Regions from separate parts of the Pseudarthrobacter arbutini genome, predicted to be linked through region 3. Evidence: predicted binding sites of a transcription regulator. Region 3 holds the regulator's gene; each other region holds the start of a gene.
What was found. The regulator LexA, encoded in region 3, represses DNA repair genes until DNA is damaged. The targets are predictions, from matches to a motif close to TCGAACANNTGTTCGA.
Positions count from the first base shown of each region.

Region 1: ACX80V_RS16340 (DUF6504 family protein) is a predicted target of LexA. The motif match lies at 4,778-4,793, and genes of this name have one in related genera.
Region 2: ACX80V_RS05000 (shikimate dehydrogenase) is a predicted target of LexA. The motif match lies at 3,372-3,387, and genes of this name have one in related genera.

Region 1 covers NZ_JBTNDQ010000014.1:96,720-102,775, reverse strand. The annotation lists gene ACX80V_RS16380 (lipoate--protein ligase family protein) at 1-440, shown strand, start outside; gene ACX80V_RS16375 (MBL fold metallo-hydrolase) at 469-1,110, opposite strand; gene ACX80V_RS16370 (S-(hydroxymethyl)mycothiol dehydrogenase) at 1,107-2,192, opposite strand; gene ACX80V_RS16365 (mycoredoxin) at 2,276-2,533, opposite strand; gene ACX80V_RS16360 (SOS response-associated peptidase) at 2,681-3,412, shown strand; gene ACX80V_RS16355 (VOC family protein) at 3,437-3,859, opposite strand; gene ACX80V_RS16350 (chorismate mutase) at 3,879-4,199, shown strand; gene ACX80V_RS16345 (hypothetical protein) at 4,308-4,697, opposite strand; gene ACX80V_RS16340 (DUF6504 family protein) at 4,852-5,187, shown strand; gene ACX80V_RS16335 (DNA polymerase III subunit alpha) at 5,184-6,056, shown strand, end outside.
Region 2 covers NZ_JBTNDQ010000003.1:217,590-223,645, reverse strand. The annotation lists gene pcaH (protocatechuate 3,4-dioxygenase subunit beta) at 1-446, opposite strand, end outside; gene ACX80V_RS05005 (bifunctional sugar phosphate isomerase/epimerase/4-hydroxyphenylpyruvate dioxygenase family protein) at 495-2,390, opposite strand; gene ACX80V_RS05000 (shikimate dehydrogenase) at 2,390-3,271, opposite strand; gene ACX80V_RS04995 (IclR family transcriptional regulator) at 3,410-4,225, opposite strand; gene ACX80V_RS04990 (MFS transporter) at 4,459-5,778, shown strand; gene ACX80V_RS04985 (ATP-dependent DNA ligase) at 5,896-6,056, opposite strand, start outside.
Region 3 covers NZ_JBTNDQ010000008.1:45,645-51,700, reverse strand. The annotation lists gene hflX (GTPase HflX) at 1-409, shown strand, start outside; gene ACX80V_RS10665 (ATP-dependent DNA helicase) at 402-2,459, shown strand; gene lexA (transcriptional repressor LexA) at 2,474-3,220, opposite strand; gene ACX80V_RS10655 (LysM peptidoglycan-binding domain-containing protein) at 3,570-4,010, shown strand; gene ACX80V_RS10650 (histidinol-phosphate transaminase) at 4,089-5,207, shown strand; gene hisB (imidazoleglycerol-phosphate dehydratase HisB) at 5,287-5,913, shown strand; gene hisH (imidazole glycerol phosphate synthase subunit HisH) at 5,910-6,056, shown strand, end outside.

The sequences.
Region 1 (6,056 bases), on a different contig from region 3:
CCGGTTCCAAGGGCCGGTTCAGCTTCTTTGGTGAGCTGCTGGCGCAGTCCCTGCGGGACGTCGGTGTGCAGGCAGCGGTTGGCGAAATTCCGGGGGAGTACTGCCCCGGGGAGTTCAGCGTTCACGGCACCCACCCGGCCCACCCGGCGCACCGGATCAAACTCGTGGGCACAGCGCAGCGCGTGGTGAGTGGCGGGTGGCTGTTCAGTTCCGTGATCGTGGTGGAAAATTCCGCCCCCATCCGCAGCGTCCTGACGGACAGCTATGCAGCCCTGGGCCTGGATTGGGACCCGGCCACCGCCGGCGCGGCCAACGATCTGGTGCCTGGCCTCACGGTCCAGGATGTTGAGGACGCCGTTATTGCCGCGTACGCGGGCCACGCCTCCCTCCAGCATGCCGACTTCAGCAGCTATGCAGGTTTGGATACTCGGGAGGCGTAGCCCGCGCTTGCCGGGCCGGCCGGGGCTCTTAGTGGCCCCGGGCGATCCACTCGTCCAGGTGCGGGGCTTCGGCCCCGATGGTGGTGCTGTCGCCGTGGCCGGTCCGGACCACCGTTTCGGCCGGCAGGGGCAGCAGCCACGTCCGGATCGATTCGATGATGGTGGGGAAGTCGCTGTAGGACCTGCCCGTGGCGCCGGGGCCACCCTGGAACAGGGTGTCCCCGCTGAAGAGCGAGCCCTCGCCGTCGGGCCCGTCAGTGAGATGGAAGGATACCGAGCCCGGCGAGTGCCCGGGTGTGTGCAGGGCCGTCAGGCTGGCCCCCGCCACCTCAATGACGTCGCCGTGCTTGATGGCGACGTCGGGTTCCACGTCAGGGTAGACGCTGTGCCACAGCATCCAGTCGTCCTGGTGAAGGTGGATCGGTGCCTGGACGAGGTCCCAGAAGTCAGCTACTGAACGGATGTGGTCGTCGTGGCCGTGGGTCAGCAGGATCGCCTTGAGCTTCCGGCCACCGACGGCGGCGGCTACGGCCTTGGCATCGTGCGCGGGATCGATGACCACGCATTCCTCATCGTTGCCCACGATCCAGACGTTGTTGTCCACATCCCAAGTGCCGCCGTCGAGCGAGAATGTCCCGGACGTGACGAGCCGCTCGATCCGGAGGCTCACAGTTCCACCACCGAACGCAGCACCGAACCGGAGTGCATCTTCTCAAACGCTTCCTCCACCTGGTCGATGGTGATCCGCTCAGTCACGAACGCATCCAGGTCCAGCTTGCCCTGCTTGTAGAGGCTGATCAGCATGGGGAAGTCCCGGGAGGGCAGGCAGTCCCCGTACCAGGAGGACTTCAGCGAGCCGCCGCGGCCGAAGACGTCCAGCAGGGGAAGCTCAAGCTTCATGTCCGGCGTCGGGACGCCCACCAGCACCACGGTGCCGGCGAGGTCGCGGGCGTAGAACGCCTGCTTGTACGTTTCGGGGCGCCCGACGGCGTCAATCACCACGTCAGCGCCGAAGCCGCCGGTGAGTTCCCGGATTTTCTCCACGGGGTCGGTTGCGGAGGAGTCCACGGTGTGGGTGGCGCCGAGGCCCTTGGCACGGTCCAGCTTTTTCGCGTCGATGTCGACGGCGATGATGGTGGTTGCGCCGGCGAGCGCGGCGCCGGCGATGGCGGCCACGCCCACACCGCCGCAGCCGATGACGGCGACCGTATCACCGCGCTTGACGCCCCCGGTGTTGATGGCGGCGCCCAGTCCGGCCATGACGCCGCAGCCGAGCAGGCCGATGGCGGCAGCATCGGCGTCGGGATCCACCTTGGTGCACTGCCCGGCGGCCACGAGGGTCTTTTCGATGAACGCGCCGATGCCCAGGGCGGCGGACAGTTCGGTGCCGTCCTCAAGCGTCATCTTCTGGGTGGCGTTGTGGGTGTTGAAGCAGTACTGTGCCTGGCCGCGGTTGCACGCGCGGCAGTTGCCGCAGACGGCCCGCCAGTTGAGCACCACGCGGTCGCCCGGGGCGACGTCCGTGACGTCGGGGCCCACGGCGCTGACCACTCCGGTGGCCTCGTGGCCCAGGAGGAACGGGAAGTCATCGCTGATGCCGCCCAGTTTGTAGTGCAGGTCGGTGTGGCAGACGCCGCTGGTGATGATGTCCACCAGGGCCTCGCCCGGGCCCGGTTCCGGGACCAGGATGGTCTCCAGAGTGACCGGGGCCCCTTTGGAGCGGGCTACGACACCTTTGACTTTATGGACCACGAAAGGCTCCCTCAATGCAGATAGACAGAACGGAACCAACACGGATGTTGGTCCCGTTCTGTCTACCACACCAGCTGCCGTGGTCAGGCTGCGAGGCGGCTCTTTACCTCGGCAGCGGAGGGGTTGGTGGCGGCGGTGCCGTCCGGGAAGAGCACGGTGGGGACGGTGCGGTTGCCGCCGTTGAGCTTCTCCACGAGGTCGGCTGTGCCCTCCACCTCTTCGATGTTGATTTCCGTGTAGCCGATGCCCTGCGCGTCCAGCTGCTTCTTCAGCCGGTTGCAGTAGCCGCACCAGGTGGTGGAAAACATGGTGATGGTGCCGTTCTCGGGGGTAAAATCCACGGAGCTCTCCTGAAATCGTTGAGGGGGTTCGTTCCCGTCAACGGTAACCCGCGGCGGGCTATTCCCTGAGCCGGCCCGGCAGATGCGGTGCCGGATGACAGTACATAGCGCTAATGGCATGCTGGAGCCATGTGTGGACGCTATGTGATGGCACGGGCCGTGGGTGACTTGCTGGCCGACTTTGATGCCCAGCTGGAGGAGGAAGTGCATCTTCCCCCGTCATGGAACGTGGCGCCCACCGACGACGTGCCGATCGTCCTGGAACGGCTGATCGACGACGGCCCCGTGCGGCAGCTGCATGTTGCCCGCTGGGGCCTGGTGCCGTCCTGGGCGAAGGATCCTGGTATCGGCCCCAAGATGATCAACGCGCGGAGCGAGACTGTGCTGGAGAAGCCGGCCTTCCGCAAGGCCGTGAAGTCACGTCGCTGCGCTGTCCCGGCGGACGGGTACTACGAATGGAAGCAGGGCACCGGCAAAGCCAAGCAGCCCTACTACGTCCATCCAGGCAAAGGCAGCGGGCTGGTGTTCGCGGGCCTGTATGAGTGGTGGAAGGATCCGTCCAAGGCCGAGGGCGATCCCGGACGGTGGATGCTCTCCACATCCATCCTGACGGCAGATACGCCGCCGCCCGGTGCCGAGTCCACAATTTTCGGCAAGCTCACCGCCCTGCACGACCGCGTGCCGCTGCCCATGGACCGGGCCACGATGGCGTCGTGGCTTGATCCGCAGATCGATGACGCCGCCTTCCTCGTGGACCTGGTCCGGGCCCACGTGAAGGAAGTCGCGGCCGACTGGCATGTGGATTCGGTCGGCACCGAGGTGGGCAACGTACGCAACAACTCCCCGGAACTGATCCGGCCGGTGGAAGCCTTGTTCTAAACCGGCACTCGGGGCGGCATGCCCCTAAACGGTGACCTTGCCGGCGTCGTCCACTGTCCACGTGGGGTTGTAGGCAACTTCCCAGCGGAAGCCGTCCGGATCGGCGAAATAGCCGCTGTACCCGCCCCAGGGCTGGGTGACCGGCGCGGCGACGATAGTGGCCCCGGCCGATGCCGCTTCCGCCATGACCCGGTCCACCGCCTCGGTGCTGGGCAGGTTGTGGCTGAGCGTGATGCAGGGGACCGGGCCGGGGACACCTACCCCCGCCTCGGCGTGCATCTGCGCTGCGTCCCACAGGGAAAGGATGAGGCCGTGGTTGACCTGGATGAACACCACATCACCGGGAAACTCGCGGTGGACAGGCCAGCCGAGGCCCTCCGCGTAGAACCGGCGGGAGGCGTCAACACTGCGAACGCCTAGTGAGATGAAGTCGACTCTGGGCTGCATGCTTCGATACTGTCAGAAGATGGCAACAATTCAAGGAAACGATAGGGACGCTTTGGCCGACAAAGAACAGCTCGCTGCCGTTCGGATTGCGGTAGACGAAGTTGACGAGCAGATTGTCACCCTCATTGCGCGGCGTGAACGCCTGATCCGGATCGCCGGAACCCTGAAGGGGGACGACGCTGAAGTCCGCGCCCCCGGCCGGGTGGAACGGGTGATCGAGCATGTCCGGGCCGCCGCGAAAAAGAAGGACATTGATCCGGACATTGTGGAATCAACTTACCGGGCCATGATCTCGGGGTTCATCAAACTCGAAATGAAGGTCCACAGAGAAAGCAGCTGACGCTGCCGCAGGTGCTGTCCGGACACGGTTCCGGCAGCACCTGCTCGGTGTTCCCTAGAGCGTTTCGTCGACTTAGAGCGTTTCGTCGACTTAGAGCGTTTCGTCGACTTAGAGCGCTTCGTCGACGGCGACGCCCGACTGGAACTCCCTGCCGTCAGCCTCGCTGAAGGCCGACATGATGTGTCCCTTGCCCAGGCCATGGACGGCCGCGACGGGGAAGTTGCCGGTGATGGTGCTGCCCGAGTGCGTCACGCCGCCAAGATCATAGTTTTCCTCGGCGCTCTGGTCATGGCTGAACGAGTAGAAGGCAATGGCCTCCCCGTTCATGAACTCAATGCCCAAGCGTCTTTGCGATGAGTAATCAGGGCTCGCCGCCACCAGGCCCACTACGTACGCACCTGCCCCCGGTATGTTGCCGTCGATATCAAAGGTTGCCACGAGCTTTTCGTCCTGGGCCTTGATGCTTACGTGCTTGAGGAGTGCGTCATTGGTGCTCATGCCACAATCCTGCCTCCCTGCTGCCCGTCCGTCCACCCCTGTCTAGGTTTTGTCGGAGCGTCGTCGTAGACTCAAGGTATTCGAACATGTATTCGAATACCTTGCTTTTGCATCAGCATTTTGCATCAGCTCCGTTCAGTTCCGGGAGGCGCCCATGGGTATGTTCAGCGAGTCCGTGGACGTCGTCTGCACCCCCGCCGGCCAGCCGCTGAACCTCCAGTGGGCCGGACGGCACTACACGGTGTGCGCCGAGCCCGTCCGGTGGTATGAACGCCGGCAGTGGTGGGCCGAGGAACGCCGTGCGCCGCTCGGCAGCGGGCCGGGGCTGGTGGACCACGAAATCTGGCGCGTCCAAGTGCAGGCGGACCCGCGGAGTGCCGGCCCCCGGGATGCAGGGGAGCCGCTCACCCTGGACCTGAGCAGGCATACCGGCAGCGGCCGCTGGAGGCTCCTGCGGATCCACGACGCCCTCCGGCCACAAACAGCATGAGCTTCTCCCACCTTCACGTTTCCACGGCCTTCAGCGCACACTATGGCGTTGCCTGGCCCGACGAACTGGCCCAGGTTGCCGCCGCGGACGGCGCAACCGCGCTCGCCTGCACGGACCGGGACGGCCTCTACGGCACCATCAAACACCTCAAAGCCTGCATGGAAGCCGGCATCGACCCCATCGTGGGGGTGGACCTTGCGGTTTTCGACGACGACGGCGACCACCGCACCCAGCTCGCCGGCAGGGTAGTGGTGCTCGCCCGCGGCCACAACAACGGGGCGGGCTACCGCGCACTGTGCCGGCTGGTGTCCGATGCCCATGCCCGCACCTCCGGCAAAGCCGGGGGAGCGGTGCACGTGGCGGTCACCCGCGCCGAACTCGCCTCCCGCACGCTCGACCCCAAAACCCTGAAACCGGTCCTGACGGTCCTGATCGGCCCGGATTCCGACGTCGGACGGGCCATGAGCGGCCGGCGCTACCTCCGTCCGCGCACCCTTTTCAAAAGCTGGCTGGACGCCATGCCCCCAAGAACCCTGGTAGCGGAAGTCGTTTCCCAGCTCACTGCCCCCGGAGCGCCCCTGAGCACCGCCCACGCAGTACGAATGCTCAAACTCGCGGAAGAACACCACGTACCGGCCGTGCTCACCAACGCGGTCCGCTACTGCGCAGAGGACGGCGCCGCCACAGCTGACGTACTCGACTCCGCCCGGACGCTGAAGTCCCTCCCCGAACTCGCGGCCGAACCGCTGCTCCAGCCCAACGGGCAGGCCTGGCTCAAATCATCAGCGCAGATGCTTCAGCTCGGCAAGGAAATCATCCGCGCCGCAGGGTATGGCGCAGCGGACCTCAAACAGCTGATGGCACAGACC
Region 2 (6,056 bases), on a different contig from region 3:
GAGCCGTCGGGGCCGGTGATGCAGCGGCCCACGCCGGTGAAGTTGGGGTCCAGCGGCGCCGGGTGCTGGTCACGCTTGTGGATGTAGCGGCCGGACGCGTTGGCCTGCCAGATCTCCACGAGCTGCCCGGCCACCGGGCGGCCGTCGCCGTCCAGGACCTTACCGGCCACGATGATCCGCTCGCCCTGGGGTTCGCCGTTGTGCTGGATGGTCAGGTCCGCTTCCAGCGCGTGCACGTCCTGGTGGCCGAACGCCGGCGAGTAGAGCTCGATGGTTTCCGGGTCCGCGTGGTGCAGGCTTTTGGTGGGGTGCCGCAGGATGCTGCTGCGGTAGGGCGCGTAGTCCAGCCGGGGCTGCGTTTCGGCCGGGGCGCCGTCCTTGAGCGCCCGCGCGTAGGCATCGCCCAGGGCGTCGATCTCTGCACTGAGATCCTGCTGTGTCTCCACTGCGGCCTCCTTTTCTCTGGTTGTTGCTGCTAGGTGGTTGTTGCTGGTCTACCTGTGCTGCAGGTGGTCGTACTGGACTGCGTGCCGCACGGGGGCATTGGGAGCGCCGTAGCCGTCGTAGGCGCCGCGGCGTTCCACCATTTCGAAGAACACGCTGCCCACGGTGGCCGTGTAGAAGTGGAGGAATTCGCCGTCGGCGTCCCGGTCGTACAGCAGGTTCAGCTCCTGCAGTGTGGCCAGGAAGTCCGGTGCCAGCCCGAAGCGTGCGTCCAGGTCCTCGTAGTAGTTCGCCGGGATCTGCAGGAACTCCAGGCCGCGGGCCCTGCAGTCCCTGGCGGTGGCCACCAGGTCATCCACCGCGAAGGCGATGTGCTCCTGGTAGGTCTTGCGCTGCTGGTTCAGCGGCGCCAGGTTCAGCACCAGCCGCACGGCGCGGTCCCCGGTGGCCATGACCTGCGAACGGACCAGGCCGGTGGGGCTGGGCACCTCAGCGAACGGCTGGGGCTCCAACGCCAGGGCGCTCGTGTAGAAGAGGACGGCCTCGTCGAAATGCTGCCACGGCTGCGCCAGGTTGACGTGGTCGATCACAGCGGTGGGGCCAGCGGTGGGATTTTCCAGCCCCTCTCCGAATTCACTGGTCCACGCTGCGGTGCCGTCGGAAGTGCCCTGGCACAGGAAGATCTCGGTGGAGTCCGGGGCAGCGAAGCCCTGGAACACCTCCTCGTTGGCCTGGCTCTTGCGCGGGACCGCGGGGGCCTTCAGCTGCTGGGCGCGGGCGGCGGCAATCACCGGGGAGGCGACGTCGAACCCCAGTGCGGCGATGGCGGGCGACGCATCCCCCGCTGCGCCGTCCCCGTCTGCCGGTGCGGCCTCGTTGATGATCACCCGGGCGTGACCCATGCTCCAGAGCTGCACGTCCTTGGTGCGGTGCCGGCCGTTGAACTCGAAGCCCAGCTGGCCCAGGACCGTTTCCAGCCCCTGGGTGTCCGCGGCCCTGACCTCGGCGAAGTTGTAGCCCGCCGGTTCGGCCACCTGCGGGAGCGTGGCCAGTTCCATGGGATAACGACGGCGGCCGGGGGCCTGGGTGCCAGCAGCACCAGTGCCCGTCCCGGCGTCGGAAGCAGCGTCCAGCCATTTGGCGCTCTGTTCCTCCAGCCAGATGAGCGAGCGCATGGCGTCGACGGCGGTGCGTTCCACGTCCGACTGGCGGAAGACGTCGTTGAAGATCTCCAGCGACACCGGGCCGCTGTACCCGGCCCGGACCACGTGGCCCATGAACTTGGCGAGCTCAAACTGGCCCTCGCCCGGGAAGACCCGGTAGTGCCGGCTCCAGGAGAGGACATCCATGGAGAGCTTGGGGGCGTCCGCCACCTGGACGAAGAAGATCTTGTCCGGGTTGAAGGCCTCGAGGGGGGCGGTGTCCCAGTTGCGGGACAGGATGTGGAAGGAATCCAGGCAGGTGCCCAGGTTGGGGTGGTCCACGGCTTCCACCAGCTTGTGGGCGTGCTCGTAGTCGCTGACGTACTTGCCCCAGGCCAGGGCCTCGTAGGCAACCCTGACGCCGTGGTCCCCCGCCAGCGCGGCCAGTTGGCCGAGCTGTTCCACCCGGAGGTCGTCGCTGTCGATGCTGGCGGTGGCCACGTTGGAGCAGACCAGGATGGTGTCCATGCCCAGCCGCGCCATAAGTTTGAACTTGGCTTCGGCGCGCCGCAGGTTGGCGGCCAGGAGGTCGCCGGACACGCTGTCGAAGTCGCGGAACGGCTGGTAAAGATCCAGCGTGAGGCCAAGGTCGGCCGCCATCTTGCGGACGTCCTCGGGCGTAAGCGGCGACGTGACCAGATCCGGCTCGAAGATTTCAATGCCGTCAAAGCCCGCGATGGCGCAGGCCTGCATCTTTTCCTTCAGGGTGCCGGAGAGGCATACCGTGGCGATTCCGGTGCGCATCAGGCCGCCACCCCTTCCTTGGCCACGAGCGCCAGGAAATGGCTGCGCATGCGGTCCGCGTTGGCTTCCAGTCCCGTGAAAATCCGGAACGAGTCAGCCGCCTGGCCCACGGCCATGCGGCCGCCATCCAGGACCTCGCAGCCCTTGGCGCGGGCACCCAGGACCAGTTCCGTTTCGATGGGCCGGTAGACGATGTCCGCCACCCAGTGCCGGGATTCCAGCAGGTCCAGGTCCAGCGGGACGCCCGGGTGGGCGGCCATGCCGACGGGCGTGCAGTGCACCAGACCGTCGGCCAGGGGCATCAGCTGCGGCAGCTCCGCCGTCGTACGCGCTGTAACGGTGCTGCCCGGGAAGAAGCCGGCCAGCTCTGCGGCGCGTGCCGCGCAACGGGCGGGGTCCACGTCCACCAGGTCCAGCGCCTTCACGCCGGCGGTGAGCAGGGCGTAGGCGACGGCGGAGCCGGCCCCTCCTGCGCCCAGCTGGACTACGCGGTTTAGCCGCGCGCCCGGGAGTCCGGAGGCGAGGGCGGCGGCGAAGCCAGAAAAGTCGGTGTTGTGGCCGATGAACCGGCCGTTCTCGATGACCACGGTGTTGACGGCGCCGAGCCTGAGGGCATCCGGCGAGACCTCGTCCAGGTGCGCCAGGACAAGCTGCTTGCACGGATGGGTGATGTTCAGGCCGTTGAAGCCCAGGCTGCGGGCACTCTTGAGCAGGTCCCCCACGGCTTCGCCGGAGAGTCCGAGCTCCAGCAGGTCAATGGGGCGGTAGAGGTAGCGCAGGCCCTGCACATCGCCTTCGCGTTCGTGCATGGGGGGAGTGAGGGACGGCATGACGCCGTCGCCGACCAGTCCCACGAGGTAGGACTCAGTTCGATTGCTCATCCGGGCAGCTCCTTTGATACGGCACCCGGCGGGCGGCGGCGCTTGGGGCGTCCGCGGCGGGCCGGGTGATTGGGATTACAGTACAACACTTGTTCACTTATCGCACGCTTGTTCTACATACGAACTTTCAGGGCTTTTTTAGCGTTGCGGCAAGCGCGCAGCCAGCTCTGCCGCGGCTTCCTGCAGCAGGGGCACATGGGCCAGCAGGGCTTCCATGCTGAGGCGGAACACGGGAACGGCGGTGGCCAGGGAGGCGAACGCGTGGCCCTGTGAATTAATCAGCGGCACAGCCACGGCGCGCATGCCGTTCTCGTTCTCCTCGTCCATCACGGCATATCCCTGCCGGTGCACCTTCTCGATCTCCACACGGAACGCGGCACGGTCTGTGATGGTGTGTTCAGTGAGGGGTTCCAGCTCGAGCTCTTCAAGCAGCGCCGCACGCTCCGAATCCTCGGCAAAAGCCACCAGCGCCTTGCCCACGGCCGTCGCGTGCAGGGCGCCCAGATGCCCGGGATCGCTGGTGACGCGGAAGGTCTGCGGGCCGTCCACCTTGTTGACCGTGAGGTGGTGGTGGCCGTCGCGAACACTGAGGATGGTAGCCTCCCCCGTCCGCTCGGTCACGCGGCGCAGGACCGGCAGCGCCGTGCCGGCAAATCCGTGATGGTTGGAGACGCGCTGGCCGAGCTGGAAGATTCGAAGGCCCAGGTGGTAGCGGCGGCCGTCAGGCTCATAGTCCACAAACCCGTCCCGCGTCAGGGATCCCAGCAGGCGGTAGGTGGTGCTGAAGGGGAGGTCGGCGCGCCGCGAGATCTCCGCGGCGCTGGCGCCGCGCGGCTCGTCGCCCAGGAGGACCAGCAGGCCCAGGGCCTTGCCCACCATGTCCGTACGGTCAGCTTTGGGCGCCCTAGGCTCAGCGGCGAGGTCGTCGGACACTGTGGTTTGATTCACACTCATACGTCGATGTTGCCACATCGTGGGAACTATTTCTAGATGGTGATTATTTTCTTGACAAGTGACTACGCTCACAGCCATCATTGCTGTATCGCACAAGTAGCTCCCACCATGTGGCTACTAGTCCGGGTCTTTCAACGGACTCCAGCCGCACCGCACCAGGCCTCCACACAGGCAGCTGCGGCTGCGACCCCCCAGATCCATCCGCGACAACGTCGTCACACCTAAGGAACTCCATGAGCCAGACACTTCCGTCCGCGGGGCCGGGCACCGTTGCCCCGGCCGGGACGCCAAAGAAGGCAGCCCTCGCCAGCTTCCTGGGCAGCGCCGTCGAATACTACGACTTCTTCATCTTCGGTTCCGCCGCCGCCCTGATCTTCCCCACGGTGTTCTTCCCGGACGCCGGCGCCAACGCGGCCGTGATGTCCTTCGCCACCTTCGGCTTCGCCTACGTGGCACGGCCGGTGGGCGCCGTTATCCTGGGCCACTTCGGTGACCGGGTGGGCCGGCGAAAGGTCCTGATGTTCACACTGCTGCTGATGGGCGCCTCAACGTTCCTGATCGGCTGCCTGCCCGACTTCAACACCGTGGGCTGGTGGGCTCCGGCCCTGCTGGTGCTGGCGCGGCTTTGCCAGGGCCTCTCCGCAGCGGGCGAGCAGGCCGGCGCCTCCTCCATGACGCTGGAACACGCACCGGACAACCGCCGCTCCTTCTTCACCTCCTGGACCCTCACCGGCACCCAGGGCGGCCAGATCCTCGCCGCACTGGTCTTCATCCCCGTCCTGGCCCTTCCGGACGAGATCAAGTACGGCATCGGCTGGCGCGTCCCGTTCTGGCTCAGCGCCGTCGTCGTCCTCGTTGCGTTCTTTATCCGCCGCACCCTGCACGAGCCCCCGGCGTTCGAGGAAGCCCAGAAGACCGCCCAGATCTCCAAGCTTCCGGTCGCCGACCTCCTCAAGGACCACTGGCGCGACGTACTCCGCGTGGTCTGCTGTGCCTTCATCGCCGCCGTCTCCACCGTGTTCGGCACGCTCGCCATCAGCTACGCCAAGACCGTGGCCGGTGTTGACGGCACCACCACGCTGTGGCTCGTGGTCGGCGCCAACCTGGTCGCTTTGGGCACCCAGCCGCTGTTCGGCAAGCTCGCCGACAAGATCGGCCGCAAACCGGTCTTCATCTACGGTGCCGTGGCCAGCGCCATCCTGACTCCGGTGTTCCTGCTCAGCCTGGAATCCGGCAGCATCCCGCTGATGTTCCTCGCGGCCATCGGCTTCTTCTCCTGCGGCTACGCGGCCTCCAACGCGGTCTGGCCGTCCTTCTACGCCGAGATGTTCAGTACCAAGGTCCGCTTCTCCGGCCTGGCGATCGGCACCCAGCTGGGCTTCCTGATGGCAGGGTTCGCCCCGGCCATTGTGGCAGCGATGGGCGGCATCAAGCCCGGCGGCTGGGTCCAGATCAGCATCTTCACCGCCGTCATCTGCGGCATCTCGGCCATCTCCGCCCTGACGGCCAAGGAGACCTTCAACGTCCCCACCAAGCAGCTCGGCCTGAAGTAACGCACTAGCCCAATTTTGAGACCGGAAAGCCCGCCATCCCCCCAAATGGCGGGCTTTCCCCGTTGAAAAGTGGGCTACTCCGCCAGCAAAAAGTACGACGGCGGGTGGCCGGGGCTGCTACGCCCGGCCGGTCTCCAGCACCGACGCCAGGTCAAAGTTCACCGGTTCCTCCAGCTGGGCGTAAGTGCAGGATTCGGGATCCCGGTCCGGCCGCCAGCGCGAGAACTGGGCGGTATGCCGGAAGCGCTCACCTTCCATGTGGTCGTACCTGACCTCCA
Region 3 (6,056 bases):
GGACGTGTCCCACCCGGACCCCGAGGGCCAGATTGCTGCAGTCCGCAAGGTCTTCAGCGAAGTGGATGCCCGCAAGGTGCCCGAGATCATTGTCCTGAACAAGGCCGATGCCGCAGATCCGTTCGTGGTGGAGCGCCTCAAGCAGCGCGAACCGCGCCACGTAGTGGTCTCGGCCCGCACCGGCCAGGGGATCGCCGAACTGCTGCGGGCCATCAGTGACGGGATTCCGCGGCCCGGCGTGAAGCTGGAGCTCCTTATTCCCTACGACCGCGGTGACCTGATCAGCAAACTGCACGAGACCGATGCCGAGATCCTGAGCCTGGATCATGGCGAGCACGGTACCCGCGCTTTGGTGATGGTGCGTGAGGGCCTTGCGGCTGAACTGGAATCCTTCATCAACCATGACTGAGGTTGCGGCGGGGGAAGTCAAAGGTACGGCCGGCGAGCAGTTCGTGATCGAACTGCTCGACCGCGCCGTGGCCGGGATGGGCGGTCAAAGCCGCAGCGGGCAGCACGAGATGGCCAGGCAGGTGGCCAAGGCCATCGAAACCGGCGACCACCTCCTGGTTCAGGCCGGAACGGGGACCGGAAAGTCCCTGGCCTACCTCATTCCGCTCATTGCGCACTCGCTCGTGAGCAACAAGCCCACCTTGGTGTCAACGGCCACGCTTGCGCTGCAGACCCAGATTGTGGGCCGCGACCTTCCCCGGCTGCTGAAGACCATCACCCCTGCCCTGGACCGCCCTGTCAAGGTGGCCCTGGTCAAGGGCCGCTCCAACTATGTCTGCCAGCACAAGCTCGAAGGCGGGTTCCCCTCCGAGGAACCCGCCGAGGGCCAGCTGTTCTCCCTCGGCGAAGACACCAGCGTCCCGCATTTCGCCGCCGCATTGGGCGGGCCGTCGTCCCAGCTGGGCAAGGAAGTGGTGCGCCTGCGCGAGTGGGCGGAGAAGACCACCACGGGCGACCGTGACGAACTCCTGCCCGGCGTTACTGACCGGGCCTGGCGGCAGGTTTCGGTGACATCCATGGAATGCCTGGGGGCCCAAAAATGCCCCATGGCGGCCGAATGCTTCAGTGAACTGGCGCGCCACGACGCCGCCGAGGCCGACGTTGTGGTCACCAACCATGCCATGCTCGCCGTCAGCGCCTTTGAAGGCCTCGCAGTGTTGCCCGAATACGACGTTGTGGTGGTGGACGAGGCGCACGAACTGCAGGACCGGGTCACCGGGGCGGTGTCGGGGCAACTCTCCGTGGCAATGGTCCACGCTGCGGCGTCGGGCGCGCGGAAGCACACGGCCATCACGGTGGATGCGCTCAACGCCGCTGCCGCCAACCTGGAACTCGCCCTTGCCGGAGTGCCCAACGGGCTGCTCCCCAACGGCCTCAACGACGAACAGCTGGACTGCGTGGACCAGTTGCGTGAGGCCTGCCGCGCTGCCCTGTCCGATTCCAAGGGTGACGGCAGCCAAACGGCCGACGGCGGGCGGCAGCTCGCGCGGTCACGCCTGATGCTGATCCTCGAACTTTGCGAACGGCTGATTGTTGCCCGGGAGAACCGGGAAGTGGTGTGGTTTTCCCGCGCAAGTTCCTTCGATCCGCAGCAGGGCTATGCGCAGCCAGACGAGTCCGCGCCGGCCCTGGTCAACATCGCGCCGCTCAGCGTTGCCGGCAAGCTCCGCGAGGGGCTGTTCGCCGGCCACACGGTGGTGCTGACCTCTGCAACGCTTGCCATCGGCTCAGCGTTTGAACCGGCTGCCGGCGGCTTGGGACTGGTGGGGGAGGGCGCGCCCAGCTGGAGCGGGATCGACGTCGGATCGCCCTTTGACTATCCGAAACAGGGGATCCTCTACGTCGCGGGGCACCTCCCCAAGCCAGGCCGCGGGGCGTCGCCGGAGGCCCTCGATGAACTTGAGGCGCTGATCCGCGCGTCCGGCGGCGGTGCCCTGTGCCTGTTTTCGTCCCGGCGTGCAGCCGAGGAGGCCGCTGAGGCGATGCGTCCCCGGCTTGGCCTCAGCATTCTCTGCCAGGGCGACTCCACCATGACGGCCCTCGTGAAGCAGTTCGCCGACGAGCCCGATACCTGTCTGTTCGGCACCATGTCCCTGTGGCAGGGCGTAGATGTTCCGGGCGGATCATGCCGGCTGGTGGTGATCGACCGCATCCCGTTCCCGCGGCCGGACGATCCCCTGATGACCGCACGGTCCCGCGCCGTTGCGCAGGCCGGCGGAAACGGCTTTATGGCGGTATCGGCGACCCACGCGGCCATCCGCCTGGCCCAGGGCGCTGGCAGGCTGATCCGTTCCACCGGAGACAAAGGCGTGGTGGCCGTGCTTGATTCCCGCCTTGCCACCGAGCGCTACGCCGGATTCCTCCGCGCCGCGCTGCCGCCGTTCTGGCCCACCACGGACCGCAAAACGGCGTTCGCAGCCCTGGAAAGGCTGGCCGGGAAGGGCGCCTGACTGCGCGGCAGGTCCTATAGCGACCGCAGGACCGAGACGACCTTGCCCATGATTGTGGCGTGATCGCCCAGGATGGGCTCGTACTGGGTGTTCTGCGGCAACAGCCACGTGTGGCCATCGCGCTGGCGGAAGGTCTTGACGGTGGCTTCGTCGTCCAGCAGGGCCGCGACAATATCGCCATTGGAGGCGTCTGCCTGCCGGCGGACCACTACCCAGTCGCCGTCGCAGATGGCAGCGTCCACCATGGAGTCGCCGGCAACGCGCAGCATAAACAGCTCACCCTGGCCCACGAGCTGCCGGGGCAGGGGCATCACATCTTCCACCACCTGGTCAGCAAGGATGGGCCCGCCGGCCGCGATCCGGCCCACCAACGGCACCATCGCGGTGTCCATGGCAGAGGGAAGTTCGGTGACCGTCCCGCCGATGCCGTGCAGGACTGAGGGCTTGGTTGTCCCGTTCGACTTAGTGGACCCGCCGTCCAGCGTCAACGGCATCAGGACTTCCATGGCGCGCGGACGTTTGGGGTCCCGGCGCAAGTATCCCAGCTTCTCCAGCTGTGAGAGCTGGTGGGTCACGCTCGACAAACTCGCCAGGCCCACGGTGTCACCGATTTCACGCATCGACGGCGGATAGCCGTTGTCATTCACCGAGCGCTGGATGGTTTCAAGGATCTTCTTTTGGCGGGCGGTGAGCCCCTTGGGGGTCCGTGGGGGCTGGCGGCGCTGCGGTGTCGCCTTGCCCTCGGCGGCTGGTGCTGCCATGTTCGCCAATGCCTTTCGGTTGCCCGGCTCCGCTCCGGCCGCTGGTGCCTGGAACGCCCCGGGGCTGGTGTCGGAGTTGATTGTCAGACCCTGCTGATCAACTACAGAGGTGGTTGTTCTTTGATCCAAACGTAGGCCAGCCACAGGGCTTTTTCAAACATTTGTTCTAGCGAGTCTCGACAATATTCGTTGATAAGTGCTAAAAATGAAGAAGCAAAGTTCGAACATGTGTTCTACTCGTTGCTTGCGGATTCGAATACTCGAATTTATGGACGGCTCAGGCCGGTACCGGCAAGTGGACGCGGAGGGCGCGCCGGGCAGCACAGTATGGTCCAGGAGGGCTCATTTCATGTCAGCTATATCTGCTTCGCAGGACTCGCGTCCACAGCTCATTTCCGTGCAGGACCTCACCTCGCGGCAGTGGTCCGCACCCGTTTCGACGTCGGGTTCGGCGCCAAGGCAGCGCAGGGAACCGTTGCCGCCGCTGCGCCTGACCAGCAGGGGCCGGATTGTCCTCATCGGCATCCCGTTGGTGATTCTTGCCGCAATCCTGCTTTCCCTGGCAGGTTTCCTCAACGCCCCGGCAAAGGCCGCCGATTCTGCCGCCGACCTGTCACTAACGCCAACAGTCTCGGTCACGGTGCAGGCCGGCCAGTCACTCTGGGCGATTGCCAGTGCGGTGGCACCCGAGCGTGATCCCCGTGATGTCATCGCGGATATTGCCCAGTTGAACAACCTTTCCGCCGGGGGCGTTGTCCCCGGACAGCAACTCTTCGTCCCCACGAGGTAAAGAGCCTGCAGGCTCGGGCGTGTGCCGCCGCAGGCCGTCACATTTTCCGGCCGTCCGCTTCGGACCTAAACTGTTCAGGTGAATGACCAGCTAGAGCGTCTGAACAGACTTCCCCTCCGGACCAACCTCCGCGGGCTGACCCCGTACGGTGCCCCGCAGCTGGATGTCCCTATCCTGCTGAACGTCAACGAAAACACCCATGGCGTCCCGGCGGACGTACGAGCCGCGATCAGCGTGGCCGTGACGGAAGCCGCGGCGGGCCTCAACCGCTACCCGGACCGTGAGTTCACCGAACTCCGGGAAGCGCTGGCCGAGTATCTCGGCCACAGTCTGGATGCCACCAACATCTGGGCGGCCAACGGGTCCAACGAGGTCCTCCAGCAGATTCTCCAGGCTTTCGGCGGGCCCGGGCGCACGGCCCTGGGATTCCCGCCCACGTACTCCATGTATCCGCTCCTGGCCAGCGGCACGGACACCGGGTACATCGTCGGGCAGCGGGCCGACGATTACGGGCTCAGCGCCGAATCGGCCGCGTTGCAGGTCAAAGAGCTTCAGCCCAACATCGTTTTCCTCTGCTCGCCGAACAATCCCACCGGCACGGGGCTGGGCCTGGACGTTGTGGAGGCCGTGTACGAGGCCGGCGAGGCCAGCCAGACCATCGTCATCGTTGACGAGGCCTACCACGAGTTCGCCCACGACGGAACGCCCAGCGCTCTTACGTTGCTGCCCGGCCGGGAGCGCCTCATTGTGTCCCGCACCATGAGCAAGGCGTTCGCCCTCGCGGGCGCCCGCCTGGGCTACATGGCCGCCGCTAGTGAAGTCACGGACGCACTGCGCCTGGTCCGGCTGCCGTACCACCTTTCGGCCATCACCCAGGCAACGGCCCTCGCCGCCCTGAAGCACCGCACTGCGCTGATGGCCGACGTCGAGGACATCAAGGAGCAGCGCGACCGCATCGTCTCGGAGCTCACCCGGATGGGCCTCAAACCTGCCGCCTCCGATTCGAACTATGTCTTCTTCGGCGGCCTCGACAGCCCCCACGACGTCTGGCAGCGGCTGCTGGACGACGGCGTGCTCATCCGCGACGTCGGCATCCCCGGCCACCTGCGTGTCACGGCGGGAACTGAGACGGAGACCACAGCCTTCCTGACGTCGCTGGAACGCATCCTGGCCAGCCAGGCCAGGCTGCCCGCCTAAACTTGAAGTATCGGCGCCGCCGCGCCGGCACATCTCCTTCGCTTTCGCACCACTGACTTCGCCTAAAGGACATATGACCATGAGCTTCACCGGATCGAACGCTGCCGCGCCCCGGACCGCACGCATGGAGCGTGCCACCAGTGAATCGTCAGTGCTCGTGGAGATTAACCTCGACGGCACGGGCGTATCCGACATCGACACGTCTGTCCCGTTCTACGACCACATGCTGACGGCGCTCTGCAAGCACTCGCTCATTGACATGACGGTCAAAGCCACCGGTGACACCCACATTGACGTCCACCACACGGTGGAGGACGTCGCCATCACGTTCGGTGAAGTTCTGCGCACTGCCTTGGGAAACAAGGCCGGGATCCGCAGGTTCGGCGAGGCCACCGTGCCCCTCGACGAAGCCCTGGCGCACGCCGTCGTCGACGTCTCCGGCCGCCCCTACCTGGTGCACGGCGGCGAGCCTGCCGGGCAGGAGTACCACTTGATCGGCGGCCACTTCACGGGGTCATTGACCCGCCACGTCTTTGAGGCCATCACGCTTCATGCCGGCATCTGCCTCCACATGAATGTCATCGCGGGCCGCGACCCGCACCACATTGTGGAAGCGCAGTTCAAGGCCTTCGCCCGCGCCCTGCGTGCTGCGGTCGAACCCGATCCCCGCGTGGAGGGAATCCCCTCCACCAAGGGTGCCCTGTGAGCGGCCAAATTCTCCGGGACGGCGCCGTCATCGATCCGGCCGCCGGTAAAAGGCCCGTCTCGCCCGAAGGCAAGCCCACGGTCACTGTCCTGGATTACGGTTCGGGAAACGTCCGGTCCGCCGTGCGCGCCCTGGAGCGGGCA